One region of the Hylemonella sp. W303a genome, then DNA from elsewhere that is predicted to be linked to it. Evidence: riboswitches for the same ligand, from Rfam matches in the RefSeq annotation. Region 1 holds a riboswitch; the other holds the start of a gene.
What was found. Region 1 has a riboswitch for S-adenosylhomocysteine ahead of ahcY (adenosylhomocysteinase). Riboswitches for the same ligand answer to the same signal wherever they lie in the genome.
Positions count from the first base shown of each region.

Region 2: another riboswitch for S-adenosylhomocysteine. It lies ahead of metH (methionine synthase); the one in region 1 lies ahead of ahcY (adenosylhomocysteinase).

Region 1 is NZ_JBKFDG010000001.1:73,959-81,125, reverse strand. Features, by position in the region: gene metF (methylenetetrahydrofolate reductase [NAD(P)H]) at 1-331, opposite strand, end outside; gene ACLBKS_RS00375 (TlyA family RNA methyltransferase) at 339-1,103, opposite strand; gene ahcY (adenosylhomocysteinase) at 1,238-2,665, opposite strand; S-adenosyl-L-homocysteine riboswitch at 2,742-2,844, opposite strand; gene ACLBKS_RS00365 (hypothetical protein) at 2,884-3,411, opposite strand; gene ACLBKS_RS00360 (hypothetical protein) at 3,608-4,036, shown strand; gene ACLBKS_RS00355 (peptide chain release factor 3) at 4,127-5,767, shown strand; gene ACLBKS_RS00350 (SIMPL domain-containing protein) at 5,881-6,630, shown strand; gene ACLBKS_RS00345 (DUF4148 domain-containing protein) at 6,863-7,167, shown strand, end outside.
Region 2 is NZ_JBKFDG010000004.1:330,695-337,861, reverse strand. Features, by position in the region: gene metH (methionine synthase) at 1-1,021, opposite strand, end outside; S-adenosyl-L-homocysteine riboswitch at 1,044-1,119, opposite strand; gene ACLBKS_RS09990 (PACE efflux transporter) at 1,129-1,551, opposite strand; gene ACLBKS_RS09985 (RNA methyltransferase) at 1,571-2,644, opposite strand; gene ACLBKS_RS09980 (TerC family protein) at 2,685-3,656, opposite strand; gene ACLBKS_RS09975 (homocysteine S-methyltransferase family protein) at 3,871-4,944, opposite strand; gene recQ (DNA helicase RecQ) at 4,943-6,865, shown strand; gene ACLBKS_RS09965 (DUF6356 family protein) at 6,846-7,167, shown strand, end outside.

The DNA of each region.
Region 1 (7,167 bases):
AGCCGCTGGGCAAATCACCACGCAACGTGACCAGGCGCTTGACCCCCATGCCTTTCAAGGTGGTCAGGTTCTCACGCATGGTCGATTGAGTCGCACCAATGCAGGAAATGTGCGACGCGGCGTCCAGGCCCTCGGCCAGGATCTCTTTCACGGCGGCGAATGTGCCTTCCTGGGTGGACCCGCCTGCGCCATAAGTGACTGAACAGAATTCGGGCTGCAGCGCATAGAGTTGCTGACGCACGGCGCGCAGTTTCACGACGCCCTCGGGGGTCTTGGGCGGAAAGAACTCAATGCTCAAGGGCAATGATTGCGGTGCTTGTTGTTCGCTCATGCGAGCCTCACGGTGATTTGATCGCGTGGATGAAAAATTCGCGGTTGCCATCGCCCCCGGCGATGGGGGAGTCGAACCAGTCACGCACCTGCAGTTCCAGGGACTTGCAGGCATCTCGCAGGCGTTGCTCCACCAAGGGGTACATGCTGGGGTCTCGCACCACGCCGCCTTTGCCCACCTGCCCCGGTTGCAGCTCGAACTGGGGTTTGACCAGCGTCAGCAGATGCCCGCCGCTCTTGAGCCAAGGAACGAGGGCCGGGAGCACCAGGGTCTGCGATATGAAAGACAAGTCGCCAACGAGCAGATCAAAGCCGCCGTCCGGCACCAGGTCCTCGAGCGCGGCCATCACGGCGGCCGGGTCGCGCGCATTCAAACTTTCAATGCAGACGACCCGCGCGTCCTCGCGCAAGCGCGGGTGCAGTTGCGCCTGCCCCACATCCAACCCCACCACCCGCACCGCGCCAGCCTGCAAGAGGCAATCGGTAAAGCCGCCGGTGGACTGACCCACGTCAAGGCAAACCCAGCCAGCGACCTTGAGACTTGCCCGCTGGAGCGCTCCCTCGAGTTTGAGCCCTCCGCGAGAAACGTAGCGGGCCTCCGAGTCATCGAGCAAGCGCAACTCAGCCAACAGGGGCAGTTCGTCGCCATTCTTGGCCACGCGCTTCCACTCGCCGACCGACGACTGCCATTCGACACCTGCCGCGATCAGCCGCTGCGCCTGCGCGCGCGACACGGCCAGACCGCGGTCGACCAGCAGTTGATCAGCGCGCATGGGTGATGTGGTGGCGTGGCGAACGGAATGCGATGCAGCGCGCAGGCCACCAAAGAACACCGCAGCGCACTGGCTGTACGCGAGGATTTTCTTCGGGCTGCAACGACGCAACGCGCCGGCGCGATAACCGCCGTTCAATAGCGGTAGGTATCCGGCTTGTACGGGCCTTGCTTGGGCACGCCAATGTAGGCGGCCTGCTCGTCCGTCAGCTCGGTCAGCTGAGCGTTCAGCGTCTTGAGCTGCAGGCGCGCAACCTTCTCGTCCAGGTGCTTGGGCAGCACATAGACCTTGCCGTTCTCGTAGAAATCGCTGTGCGTGAACAGCTCGATCTGGGCAATGGTCTGATTCGCGAAGGACGAGCTCATCACGTAGCTCGGGTGGCCCGTGGCGCAACCCAGGTTCACCAGACGCCCCTTGGCCAGCAGGATGATGCGCTTGCCGTCCGGGAAGATCACGTGGTCCACCTGGGGCTTGATCTCTTCCCACTGGTATTGCTCAAGCGAGGCAACCTGGATTTCGTTGTCGAAGTGACCGATGTTGCAAACGATGGCGTTGTGCTTCATCGCCTTCATGTGGTCGTGCGTGATCACGTCCTTGTTGCCGGTGGTGGTGACGAAGATGTCGGCCTTGTCGGCCGCCCAGTCCATGGTCACCACGCGATAGCCTTCCATCGCCGCTTGCAAGGCGTTGATAGGGTCGATCTCGGTGACCCACACTTGGGCGCTCAGGGCGCGCAGGGCTTGGGCGCTGCCCTTGCCCACGTCGCCGTACCCGGCCACGACGGCGATCTTGCCGGCGATCATGACGTCGGTCGCGCGCTTGATGCCGTCCACCAGCGATTCACGGCAACCATAGAGGTTGTCAAACTTGCTCTTGGTCACGCTGTCGTTGACGTTGATGGCGCGGAACTTCAGCGTGCCCTTGGCCGACATTTCCTTCAGGCGATGCACGCCCGTCGTCGTTTCCTCGGTCACGCCGATGATCTTGGCGCTCTTGCGGGTGTACCAGGTCGGGTCCAGGGCCAGCTTGGCCTTGATGGCCGCGAACAGCTCACGCTCTTCTTCGCTGCCCGGGTTGGCGATCACGGACGGATCTTTCTCGGCCTTTTGACCCAGGTGCATCAGCAGCGTCGCGTCGCCGCCGTCGTCCAGGATCATGTTCGGGCCTTCGTTGGCGTCACCCTTGGGACCGAAGTCGAAAATGCGGTGGGTGTAGTCCCAGTAATCCTTCAGCGTTTCGCCCTTGTAAGCGAACACCGGCGTTCCGGTGGCCACCAGCGCGGCGGCGGCGTGATCCTGAGTGGAGAAGATATTGCACGAGGCCCAGCGCACTTGGGCCCCGAGCGCTTGCAGCGTTTCGACCAGCACGGCCGTCTGGATGGTCATGTGCAGCGAGCCGGTGATGCGCGCGCCCTTGAGCGGTTGGCTCTTGGCGTACTCCTCGCGGATCGCCATCAGCGCGGGCATTTCGGTCTCGGCGATCTTGATTTCCTTGCGGCCGAAATCGGCCAAGGAAATGTCGGCGACGACGTAGTCTTGGGAAGGTTTGAGGACGGCACTCATGGTGAACTCCAAAGCTGTAGCGGTTGAACACCACCGGAGTCGACGTGCGCGGGGAAGACCTCACCTCACGACGACCGGTGGGTGAGCGCAGTTGGAAGGCAGGGCCTGCCGCCCTGGGGTTCGAGCCTCGCCGCTAGGCCTGCTGGACAGGCACAAGGGCTGCAACGCTCCTCGAACGAAGCGGATTGTAACGCGCACACGAAACGACGCCAGTCGGATCAACCAGCATTGCGAGGAAACGGCCGGCCCTCGCTCCACCGAAAAGCCGCCGTTGTGAGCCGTTCCTGGGCAAGCTGGGTCAGGCTGCCTATGTAATGCCCGGCCGCCAGCATGTCTGCGCGCTTCAAAGTTGCGTCGGCGAGTTGCATCGTGAGCCCATGACCAAACTGGGAAATGCCCACGGACACCGTGTCCAAGGGGACTCGGTGTCGCCCACAAAGTTCACCGATGCGGCGTAAAAGATCGCTCGAGTGGGCATCAAACCAAGGCTGTTCCGCTCGCGTCACCCGCCCAAGCCAGCGCCAGACCAAGCCATGCAGGTGCCGGCGGGCTGGGTGCGGCATCAGGCCATCCAGGTCCACTCGACAGCGCAGCATGGCGTAAAAATCGCCCAGCAGCCGATCACCGGCCTCCCGGATCGCCCCGGCCACGGCCTGCCGGACCCGCAAACGGGGGTGCCAGCGTGGCAACCGCGCAGGCAGGGTCTCGCGTAGGCGCCGTACTTCCCGGTCTTCCAACTCCCTCATGGCAGACAGTTGCGCATGCCACTGACTCCCACTTGGCGCTCCCAGACTCTGACATGGTTCGCCCATCGCCATATTCCCTCCAGAACAGCACCTCAGAATCGCCTCAATTGGCTTGACATGAATTATTGATCAACTCTCACAATTTTTGTGATTAAAAATTCATTTTCTGTGCGGCCTTGCTCCTACCTTTCGCGGCATGGTCACTACTCCACACACCAGCGAAGCCCAAGCTTTTGCCTCACGCCTGCGACAAGCCCTCGCCGCTGCCGGAGTCAAGGTTTCGCCCACGGTCGTGGCCAATGAGTTCAATCTGAGGTACTGGGGCCGCAGCATCACGCCGCACACGGCGCGCAACTGGCTGCTGGGTGTGTCCATTCCGATGCAAGACAAGCTGCGTGCCTTGGCCGACTGGCTGCAAGTGAGTCCTGACGAGCTGCGCTTTGGCCTCGACAGCGGTGGCACGCGCGCCGTGCGCGAACCCGCCTCGCCTTGGGGCGAGCTGTCCATGCAGGACCGGGAGATGCTCAAGCGCTACCAGGCACTGCCCGCTGAAGCCCGCAAGACCGTGCGCGACGTGATCGCGGCCCTGCATGCCAACGCGCAACATCCTCCCCTGGAAAACTGAGCATCGGCGCGCCGAATAAAATCCGCGCTCCAGCAAGCCGCTTCTGTTCTGGAGTAGAGGGCTTGCTTTTCCTTTTTCCGGAACCACCCCGTGTCCCACGCCCCCCACATCGCCGAGGAAGTCCGGCGCCGCCGCACCTTCGCCATCATTTCCCACCCGGACGCCGGCAAGACCACGCTGACGGAAAAGCTGCTGCTGTTCTCGGGCGCGATCCAGATCGCGGGCTCAGTGAAGGCGCGCAAGGCCAGCCGCCATGCGACCTCCGACTGGATGGAAATCGAAAAGCAGCGCGGGATCTCGGTGGCCAGCTCGGTGATGCAAATGCAATACCGCGAGCATGTCATCAACCTGCTCGATACCCCTGGCCACAAGGACTTCTCGGAAGACACCTACCGCGTGCTGACCGCCGTGGACTCGGCGCTGATGGTCATTGACGCGGCCAACGGCGTGGAAGCGCAGACCCGGCGTTTGATTGAAGTCTGCCGGCAACGCGACACCCCCATCATCACCTTCGTCAACAAGATGGACCGCGAAGTGCGCGACCCGCTGGACATTCTGGACGAAGTCGAACGCGAACTCGGCATGCCCTGCGTGCCGATGACCTGGCCCGTGGGCCAGGGCAAGAGCTTCGGCGGCATCATCAACCTGCGCACGCAGGCGATGACGGTGTTCGAGTCAGGCAGCGAGCGTCGCCCGCAGGATTTCGAGTCCATCCCCGTCAGCGACCGCGCCGCGTTACAGGCGCGCTTCGGCAGCGAATTCGACGCCGCCCAAGACAGCATGGAACTGGCCACGGGCGCCTCACCCGCCTTCGACCGCGAGGCCTTCCTGGCTGGCAAGCAAACGCCGGTGTTCTTCGGCTCTGGCGTGAACAATTTCGGTGTGATGGAAGTGCTGGACGCGCTGGTGGACCTGGCGCCTTGGCCCAAGTCCCGCACCAGCTCCCTGGTGGTCAACAAGGAGACCGTGAACAAGGAAGTGCTGCCGGACGACCCGGCTTTTTCAGGCGTGGTCTTCAAGGTCCAGGCGAACATGGATGCCAACCACCGCGATCGCATCGCCTTCGTGCGCGTAGCCTCGGGCAAGTACCAACCAGGCATGAAGCTCAAAGTGCAGCGCACGGCCAAGGAACTGCGCCCGACCAGCGTGGTCACCTTCATGAGCCAGCGCCGCGAGGCCGTGGAAGAAGCCTACGCGGGCGACATCGTGGGCTTCACCACCCACGGCGGCGTGCAGCTGGGCGACACCATCACCGACGGCAGCGTGGCCCTGCAGTACACCGGCCTGCCCTTCTTCGCACCCGAACTGTTCATGACGGTGGTGTTGAAAAACCCGTTGCGCACCAAGCAGCTGCAGCAAGGCCTGGCCCAGCTCGGCGAGGAGGGTGCCATCCAGGTCTTCAAACCCGAGATGGGCGGCAACATGCTGCTGGGCGCCGTGGGGCAGCTGCAGTTCGAAGTCGTGCAGCACCGCTTGAAGAGCGAGTACGACGCCGACGTGCGCCTGGAAGGCTGCCAATACACCGGCGCGCGCTGGATCACGGCCGACACGCCCGCTGAGCTGAAGGCCTTCTGCGACGCCTACCCGCAGCGCTTGGCGCGCGACGCGGCCGATACCCTGGCCTACCTCTGCACTTCGCCTTACGACGTGCGACTGGCTCAGGAGCGCTTCCCCAAGATTCACTTCCACCCGCTGCGCGAGCACGCGGGATTGGCCTTGGAACAGCACTGACAGCGTCACGAAGCGATGCCATGATGCGGGCCGCATTGAACGCACTCGCATCGCGCTGGGGCCGCGAGTTCCAGCCCCCTTCACTCATCCGCACAATTCCAGGAGGAATCCCCATGAAAATCCGCGTCCTGCCCACGGGCTTCGCGCTTGCCGCAGCCCTCTCTATCGCCTTGTTTTGCGGCCCGACCCACGCGCAGCTGTTCTTGCCGAACCCGGCAGCGGCGACCACGATCACCCTGGACGCGCAATCCTCGGTGGAAGTGGACAACGACCGCATGCACGTCACGCTCGGCACATCCGAAGATGGCGAAGACACCCGGGCGCTCACGCAGCGTGTGCTGGCTCGACTGAACGAAGCGCTGACGCAGGCTCAGAAGACCGCAGGCGTCGAGGCCCGGCTGGGCGGCGTGACCACGCAACCCATCTACGACGCCAAGGGCAAGACACCGCGCTGGACGGTGAGCGGCAGCATCGTGCTGCAATCGCGCAACTTCGCTGAACTGGGGGCCTTGAGTTCCGACCTCAGCCGCGAGATGCGCATCCAATCGGTCGACTTCTCTCTCTCGTCCGCGGCCCACGACAAGGCGCGGGACAAGCTGATCGCCGAATTGGCGCAAAGCGTGGAGCAGAAGGCCCGCGCCACGGCGGCCGCCTTCGGTTTCGCGCAATACCGCATCCAAAGCCTGGCGCTGGACCAGTCCCAGGCCATGCCGCGCCCGATGCGAGCCCTGGCCATGGCCAAGGGCGCTGACATGGCCAGCGAGAGCATGCCTCTGCCGACCGAAGGGGGCACGACCACCGTCACCCTGCACGTCACCGCGACCCTGCAGGCCGATGGCAAGGCGCCGGTCCGGTTGCGCTGACACCCGGAGCGAGGCCACGCATGGTCTCGCCCGGTCGGGTTTCAAGGGCTGATTATTTTTGTTTTGGAAATACCGAAGTTCGGTTTTGCTGATTTATCTGCGGTTTAAGCAAGCATACAGTTCATCCCATCGACGCAGCGCTCACCAACAACGCTCATCGATGTGGCCTTGAGCTCGGTCAGACCGACCTGCCGACCACTGCCCATTGAAGCAAACTGAAAGGATTTCCATCATGAACCGCAGCACTTCCCTCTCCCTCGTTGCCATCGCCGCCGCCCTGATCGCCGGCCCCGCCCTGGCTGACACCGCCAAGACGCGGGAACAAGTCCAAGCCGAGCTGGCCCAGGCCGTGCGCAGTGGCACGATCGTGGCCGTTGGTGAAGACAGCCTGACCCTGAACGAGCAGTTCCCCGGCCTGTACCCGCAACAAACGGCCAAGGCCGGCAAGACCGCCGAACAAGCTCAAGCCGAACTGACCGCGGCGGTGCGCAACGGCGATATGGTGGTTGGCACCTCCAGCAAGATGAATCAACTCTT
Region 2 (7,167 bases), on a different contig from region 1:
TGTGCTCGGTGATGCCATGCACCAAGGCGTGACTCAGGCGTTGGGCCACGGGCAGGGCTCGCCATTCGTTCTTCTTGCCTTCGTCCTTGGCTGCGCCCTTGGCGCTCTCGGCGATCTCGACCAGGCGCTCACCGGCGTCCTCTCGGCGGTTGAGCACCACGTCCTCGACACGCTCGCGCAGCACCGGGTCCAGATCGTCATACACGCCCACCATGCCGGCGTTGACGATGCCCATGTCCATGCCGGCCTTGATGGCGTGGTAGAGGAACACCGTGTGAATGGCCTCGCGCACCGGCTCGTTGCCGCGGAAGCTGAACGACACGTTGGAGACGCCGCCGCTGACCTTCGCGCCAGGCAGGTGGTGCTTGATCCAGCGCGTGGCCTCGATGAAGTCGACCGCGTAGTTGTTGTGTTCCTCGATGCCGGTGGCAATGGCGAAGATGTTGGGATCGAAGATGATGTCCTCGGCCGGAAAGTCCACCTCGTCCACCAGGATGCGGTAGGCCCGCTCGCAGATCTCGACCTTGCGCGCATAGGTGTCGGCCTGGCCCTTTTCGTCGAAGGCCATGACCACCGTGGCGGCGCCATAACGCTTGATCAGCCGCGCCTGGCGTTTGAACTCGTCCACGCCCTCCTTCATGGAGATGGAGTTGACGATGCCCTTGCCCTGAATGCAGCGCAGGCCCGCCTCGATCACGCTCCATTTGGAGCTGTCGATCATCACCGGAACACGAGCGATGTCGGGTTCGCTGGCGATCAGGTTCAGGAAACGCACCATGGCGGCCTGGCTGTCGAGCATGGCCTCGTCCATGTTGACGTCGATCACCTGGGCGCCGTTCTCGACCTGCTGACGCGCGACAGCCAGGGCTTCCTCGAACTGGCCGTTCAGGATCATGCGGGCAAAGGCCTTGGAGCCCGTGACGTTGGTGCGCTCGCCAATGTTGACGAAGAGCGAGCCCGGTCCGATGGCCAGGGGCTCCAGGCCGGACAACTTCAAAGGAGGAAGAGAGACTTCAGACACGGCTCACCTGCGAAAAGACGGGGTCAGGTGAGCGTCGTTGCGGAAAGTAGGCTCCAAGCCTGACGCACATGGCGTGCGCTGCAACGCTCCTTGGAGGATGCGCGATTTTAAGGGGCGGCAGTGGCCGGCAGGCCGAACACTTTGTCGAAGGCCCAGGTGAAGGCGAAGGTGTAGCCCAGAAAGAACAGCACCAGCCCCAAATCCATCACCAAGGCGTGCCACAGGCCGACGTCCAACCACCAGGCGATCAAGGGCACCAGCATCAGCACCAAGCCGCCCTCGAACATGAGCGCATGTACCACGCGCCGCGCAAGGCCCCGACCGCGCACCGACTGGCGGGACTCCCAACGCTCAAAGGCATGGTTGAACACAAGGTTCCAGAGCACCGCCGTGACCGAGCAGGCCACGGACAGCGCGCTGGCGCGCCCGACACCTTGGCCCGAGGCCAGGGCGAAACCCACGGTGCATATAGCGATGGCGATGGCCTCGTAGAGACCGACATAGACGATCTTGCGTCGAATACCTTGCATGGGAACTTTCTGTAGGGGTTCAGGCGGCCTCGACCGGAATCACGCGGCGTGTTGGGCGGGGCTCTGCTTGAACGGCACGCGCGCGCAATTGACCACAGCCACCGTCCACGTCCTGCCCGGCCGACTGGCGCAGCTTGGTCAGGATGCCGCGCTGGTGCAGTCGGCGCGCCATGGCCACCGCGGCTTCCCGCGCGGGACGCCGGTAAGGCAGGTCGTCCACCGCGTTGTAGGGAATGAGATTGAGTATGGCGTACTTGCCCTGCAGCAGGCGCACCAGCCCCTCGATTTCCTCGTCGCCGTCATTGATACCTTCGAGCAGCGTCCATTGGTACTGGATGGGGTAGTCGGTGAGCCGCGCGTAACGCTCACCCGCGTCCACCAGCTCCTCGGGCGTGAGGCGCGGCGCACGCGGCAGCAGCTGCGCGCGCAAGTCGGCCCGCGTGGTGTGAAGTGACAGGGCCAGGGCGGGGCGCACCTGGTCGGCGCACCGGCTTTGCAAGGCCTCGAACACCCGCGGATCACCCACCGTGGAGAACACCAGGTTCTTGTGCCCGATGTCCCCCGCTGTGCCCAGCAGATCGATGGCCTCGAGCACGTTGTCCAGGTTGTGCGCCGGTTCGCCCATGCCCATGAAGACGACGCGGCGCACGGTGGCACGGGCGCGGGCCAGGGCCACCTGGGCGACGATCTCGGCGCTACCGAGCTGACGGATCAAGCCCGTGCGACCGGTCATGCAAAAGACGCAGCCCACGGCACAGCCCACTTGGGTGGAAACGCACAGCGTGGGGGTGCGCTGTCGAGAGTCCGCCGTGGGCATGAGCACGCTCTCCACCAACTGACCATCGGCCAGCGCCACGACCTGGCGCCGCGACCCGTCCTCACCGGGATGTTCGGCGTGCAGCGTCGCCAGCGCGGCCAGATCGCGTGTGATTTCCGGCAAAGCGGCGCGCAGTGATGCCGGCAGGAAGTTCTCGATCGGCCGCGGGCCATCGTCTTGCGGCTTGGCCTGAGACCAAAGCCGCAGGACGCGGTATTCGTGACGGGGATTGGCACCCAGCGCCCGCAGACGCCGGCGCAGGGTTTCGATCTGCATGGGCGGGAAGCGGAGCCCCGAGAGTGGGGCTCCGAACCCTTTAGCTTACCTGTTTGGCGCTCGACCGGCTGGACGAGGTGCGCACGCTCCAGAACATGGTCACGGCCAGAATGCCCACCACCACCGCCAGGGAAACGGCGACCGGGATCTTGTAGATGTCGATCAGCATCATCTTCGTGCCGATGAAGACCAAGACCACGGCCAGGCCATAGTTCAGCAGATGGAAGCGGCTGGCCACGGCCTGCAGCAGGAAGAACATCGCACGCAGGCCCAGGATGGCGAACACATTGCTGGTGAGCACGATGAACGGGTCCTGCGTGATCGCGAAGATGGCGGGAATCGAATCCACCGCGAAGATCACGTCGGTCAGGCCGACCAAGGCCACCACCATGAGCAGGGGCGTGGCAATGCGCTTGCCGTTCTCGATGGTCCAAAACTTCTCACCATCAAAACCCTGGCTCACCGGCATGATGCGACGCAGCAGGCGCAACGCGGGGTTGTCGTCCAGGCTGCCCTCCTTGCCTGCGGCCCACCACATCTTGATGCCGGTCAGCACCAGGAAGCCGCCAAAGACATACAAGATCCAGTGGAACTGCGCCAGCAACCAACTGCCCGCGAGGATCATCACCGTGCGCAGCACGATGGCACCAATGATGCCGATCATCAGCACCCGCTTCTGGTACATGGGCGGCACCGCGAAATAGGTGAAGATCATCAGGAAGACAAAAATGTTGTCGACCGCCAGGCTCTTTTCGATGAGGTAGCCCGTTAGGAACTCCAGCGACTTCTCATGGGCCAGGGCGCTTGAACCCGAGGTGTCGAACACCGCCCACCAGAGCAAGCCGTTGAAGATGAAGCTCAGGGCGATCCAGATCAAGGACCAATTCAGGGCTTCCTTGACGCCCACCTCGTGGGCCCCCTGTTTTCTGAGAACGACGAAGTCGACGAAGAGGGCCGCCAAAACGAAGGCGACAAAAACGATCCACAGCCAGAGTGGCGCAATGCTTTGCATGAGTAAGACCTCGGTTGCAGTGTTGAACAACACCCGCAAGGTCTTGCCTGACCCGGGCGTGGTGCCCGGGCCGAAATCCCGGCCGCGTTGAAGCGGCGTACTGACGGGACCCCGTCGACCTGTTCCAGCGTTGCGCCGGACCGGTCGCTTGACTACTCCCCTTGATGGGAGTCGCGATTGTGCCGTCGCGCCGAAACCCCCAAACGGTGTGGGGTCAGGCAGCTTCTCGGTAGAACGGCCCGGAGGCGTTCAGAGCGCGAGCCGCCATGGGCACCATGGCCTGTCGGATCGCGCCGATGTGCTCGGGCGTCGTTCCGCAGCAGCCGCCGACGATGTTCACCAGCCCCTCGGCCGCGAACTCGTGCAACAAGCGGCTGGTGACATCGGGTGTCTCATCGAAACCGGTGTCACTCATGGGATTGGGCAGGCCGGCGTTGGGGTAGCAACTGATGAAGGTGTCCGGCGCTGCCTTGGCCAATTCCTGGATGTAGGGACGCATCAGCGTCGCGCCCAGCGCGCAATTCAGTCCTATCGCCAGGGGTCGGGCGTGCCGCACGCTGTGCCAAAAGGCCGTGACGGTCTGGCCGCTGAGGATGCGGCCTGAGGCATCGGTCACCGTGCCGCTGATGAGGATGGGCAAGCACTCCCCGGTGGCTTCGAAGGCCTCGTCGATGGCGAACAGCGCGGCCTTGGCGTTCAGCGTGTCAAAAATGGTCTCGACCAGCAGCACATCCGAACCGCCCTCGATCAGAGCGACGGTCTGCTCGAAGTACGAGGCACGCAACTCTTCGAAGTCAACATTGCGAGCACCCGGGTCGTTCACGTCGGGGCTGATGCTGGCCGTGCGCGGGGTCGGGCCCAGGGCGCCCGCGACATAACGCGGCTGCTGGGGCGTGCTGAACTTGTCACACGCGGCACGGGCCAGGCGCGCCGACGCCAGGTTCATCTCGCGCGCCAAACCTGCCATGTCGTAGTCGGACTGGGCAATGCGGGTGGCGCCGAACGTGTTGGTTTCGATCAGATCGGCGCCCGCTGCAAGGTATTTCTCGTGAATGGCGGAGATCACATCCGGCCGGGTGAGCGAGAGCAGCTCGTTGTTGCCCTTGAGGTCACGCGGAAAGTCGCCAAAGCGGGCCAGCGCCTCGGCGGGACCGCCCTCGCCACGGTACTGCATCTCGCTCAGCTTGAAACGCTGGATCATGGTGCCCATCGCGCCGTCGAGGATGGCGATGCGTTGTTTGAGCGTGCCAGGCAGTTCACGGGCGCGGGTGTAGACGATCGGTTTCATGGGTCGCATTGTAGGGAGGCGACAATCGGGCGATAGCCCGGACCCCCTCTTGAACGCGCCGCACCCTCCCCTGAACGACACACCGACCGCGCGCATCCTGCGCGACGTGTTTGGCTACGCGGCTTTTCGTGGACCGCAACAAGCCATCGTGGAGCACGTCACCGCCGGAGGCGACGCGCTGGTACTCATGCCCACGGGTGGCGGCAAGTCGCTCTGCTACCAGATTCCAGCCATCGCGCGTCAGCAGGCTGGGATGGGCGTGACCATCGTGGTCTCGCCTCTGATCGCGCTCATGCACGATCAGGTTGGAGCGCTGCACGAGGCGGGGGTGGAGGCGGCTTTCCTGAATTCCAGCCTGGGCGGGGAAGAAGCCGCGCAGGTGGAGAAACAGCTGCTGCGCGGCGAGTTCACCCTGCTCTACGCCGCGCCCGAGCGTCTGACCACGCCGCGCTTCCTGGCCCTGCTGGATGCGTTGCGTGAACGCGGGCAACTGGCCCTGTTCGCGATTGACGAAGCCCATTGCGTGAGCCAGTGGGGCCACGACTTCCGGCCCGAGTACCGCGCCCTGAGCGTGCTGCACGAACGGTTTGCCGGCGTGCCGCGCATCGCCCTGACCGCCACGGCCGACGCGCTGACGCGCGCGGACATCGTGGAGCGGCTCCAGCTGCAGGAGGCTCGGCAATTCGTCAGCAGCTTCGACCGCCCCAACATCCGCTACACCATCGTCGAGAAAAAAGACGGCCTGACACAATTGCTGCGCTTCATTGAACGCGAGCACGAAGGCGAGGCGGGCATCGTCTACTGCCAGTCGCGCAAGCGGGTCGAGGAAGTAGCGCGGCAACTGGTGGACGCGGGCATCCACGCTCTGCCCTACCACGCGGGCCTGGATGCCTCGGTGCGCCAGCGTCACCAAGACCGCTTCCTGCGCGAGGAAGGTCTGGTGATGGTGGCGACCATCGCCTTCGGCATGGGCATCGACAAGCCCGACGTGCGCTTCGTCGCCCATCTGGACATGCCCAAGAACATTGAGGGCTATTACCAGGAGACCGGTCGCGCCGGCCGCGACGGTGAACGGGCCGACGCCTGGATGGTTTACGGCTTGCAGGACGTGGTCAACCAGCGCCGCATGATCGACGAGAGTCCAGCGGCCGAGGAATTCAAACAAGTGCTGCGCGGCAAGCTCGACGCCCTGTTGGCGCTGGCCGAGGCCACCGACTGCCGCCGCGTGCGCTTGCTGCATTACTTCGACGAAAGCTCAGCGCCCTGCGGAAACTGCGACAACTGCCTGAACCCACCTGCGATTCGGGACGGCACCGAGCTGGCGCGCAAGCTGCTCTCCTGCATCTACCGCGTGCAGCAAGCCAACGGCCTCAGTTTCGGCGCGGGCCATCTGATGGACATCCTGCGCGGCAAGGACACCGACAAAGTGCGGCAATATGGTCATGAGCGCCTGAGCACCTTTGGGATCGCAAGGGATGCCAGCGAAAGCGAGTTGCGCGCCGTGCTGCGCCAACTGATTGCCATCGGCGCGGTGGCCGTGGACGCCCAGGCCTTCAATACTTTGCGGCTGACCGAGGCGTCGCGCGCGGTGCTCAAAGGCGAAGTGCCGGTGCGGCTGCGCGAATCGGTGGCGGACTCAACGCCCACCCGCAACCGCAGACGAGCGACGGTGAGCGCCCCAGCAGCGCAAGACTTGGACGTGGATGCCCAAGCACGGTTCATCAACCTCAAGGCCTGGCGTTCCGAAGTGGCCCGCGCGCACAACCTACCGGCTTATGTGATCTTCCACGACGCCACCTTGGCGGAAATCGCCCGTCGCCAGCCCCGCAGCCTGGACGCCCTGCAGGAAATCGGCGGCATTGGCGCACGCAAGCTGGACGCTTACGGAGAAGATGTGCTGCGTGTCTGCGCAGACCACTGAAAAGCAGAAATGGGTAAATTTTTCCCAGAAACCAAGAAATAAAGAAACCGATACCAATCTGACAAGCAAACTCGGAAAGATTGCAAGCCAGTTCCCAGACCTTGCGCTTAAGCTGCGGCCCATGAAATCCCTGCACCGCTTTTTCACGGAGCATCCCGCCAGCGTGGGCGAAAGTTATCTGCAGCACCTGTGCGCCGCGCTTTCCTTCGCCGGCCCCTTGCTGATCGCTGCTGTCTGCGCGACCTTGCACGCCATGCTGCCGGGTCTTTTCCCTCGGACGGCAAGCCAGATCGTCGCGCGCT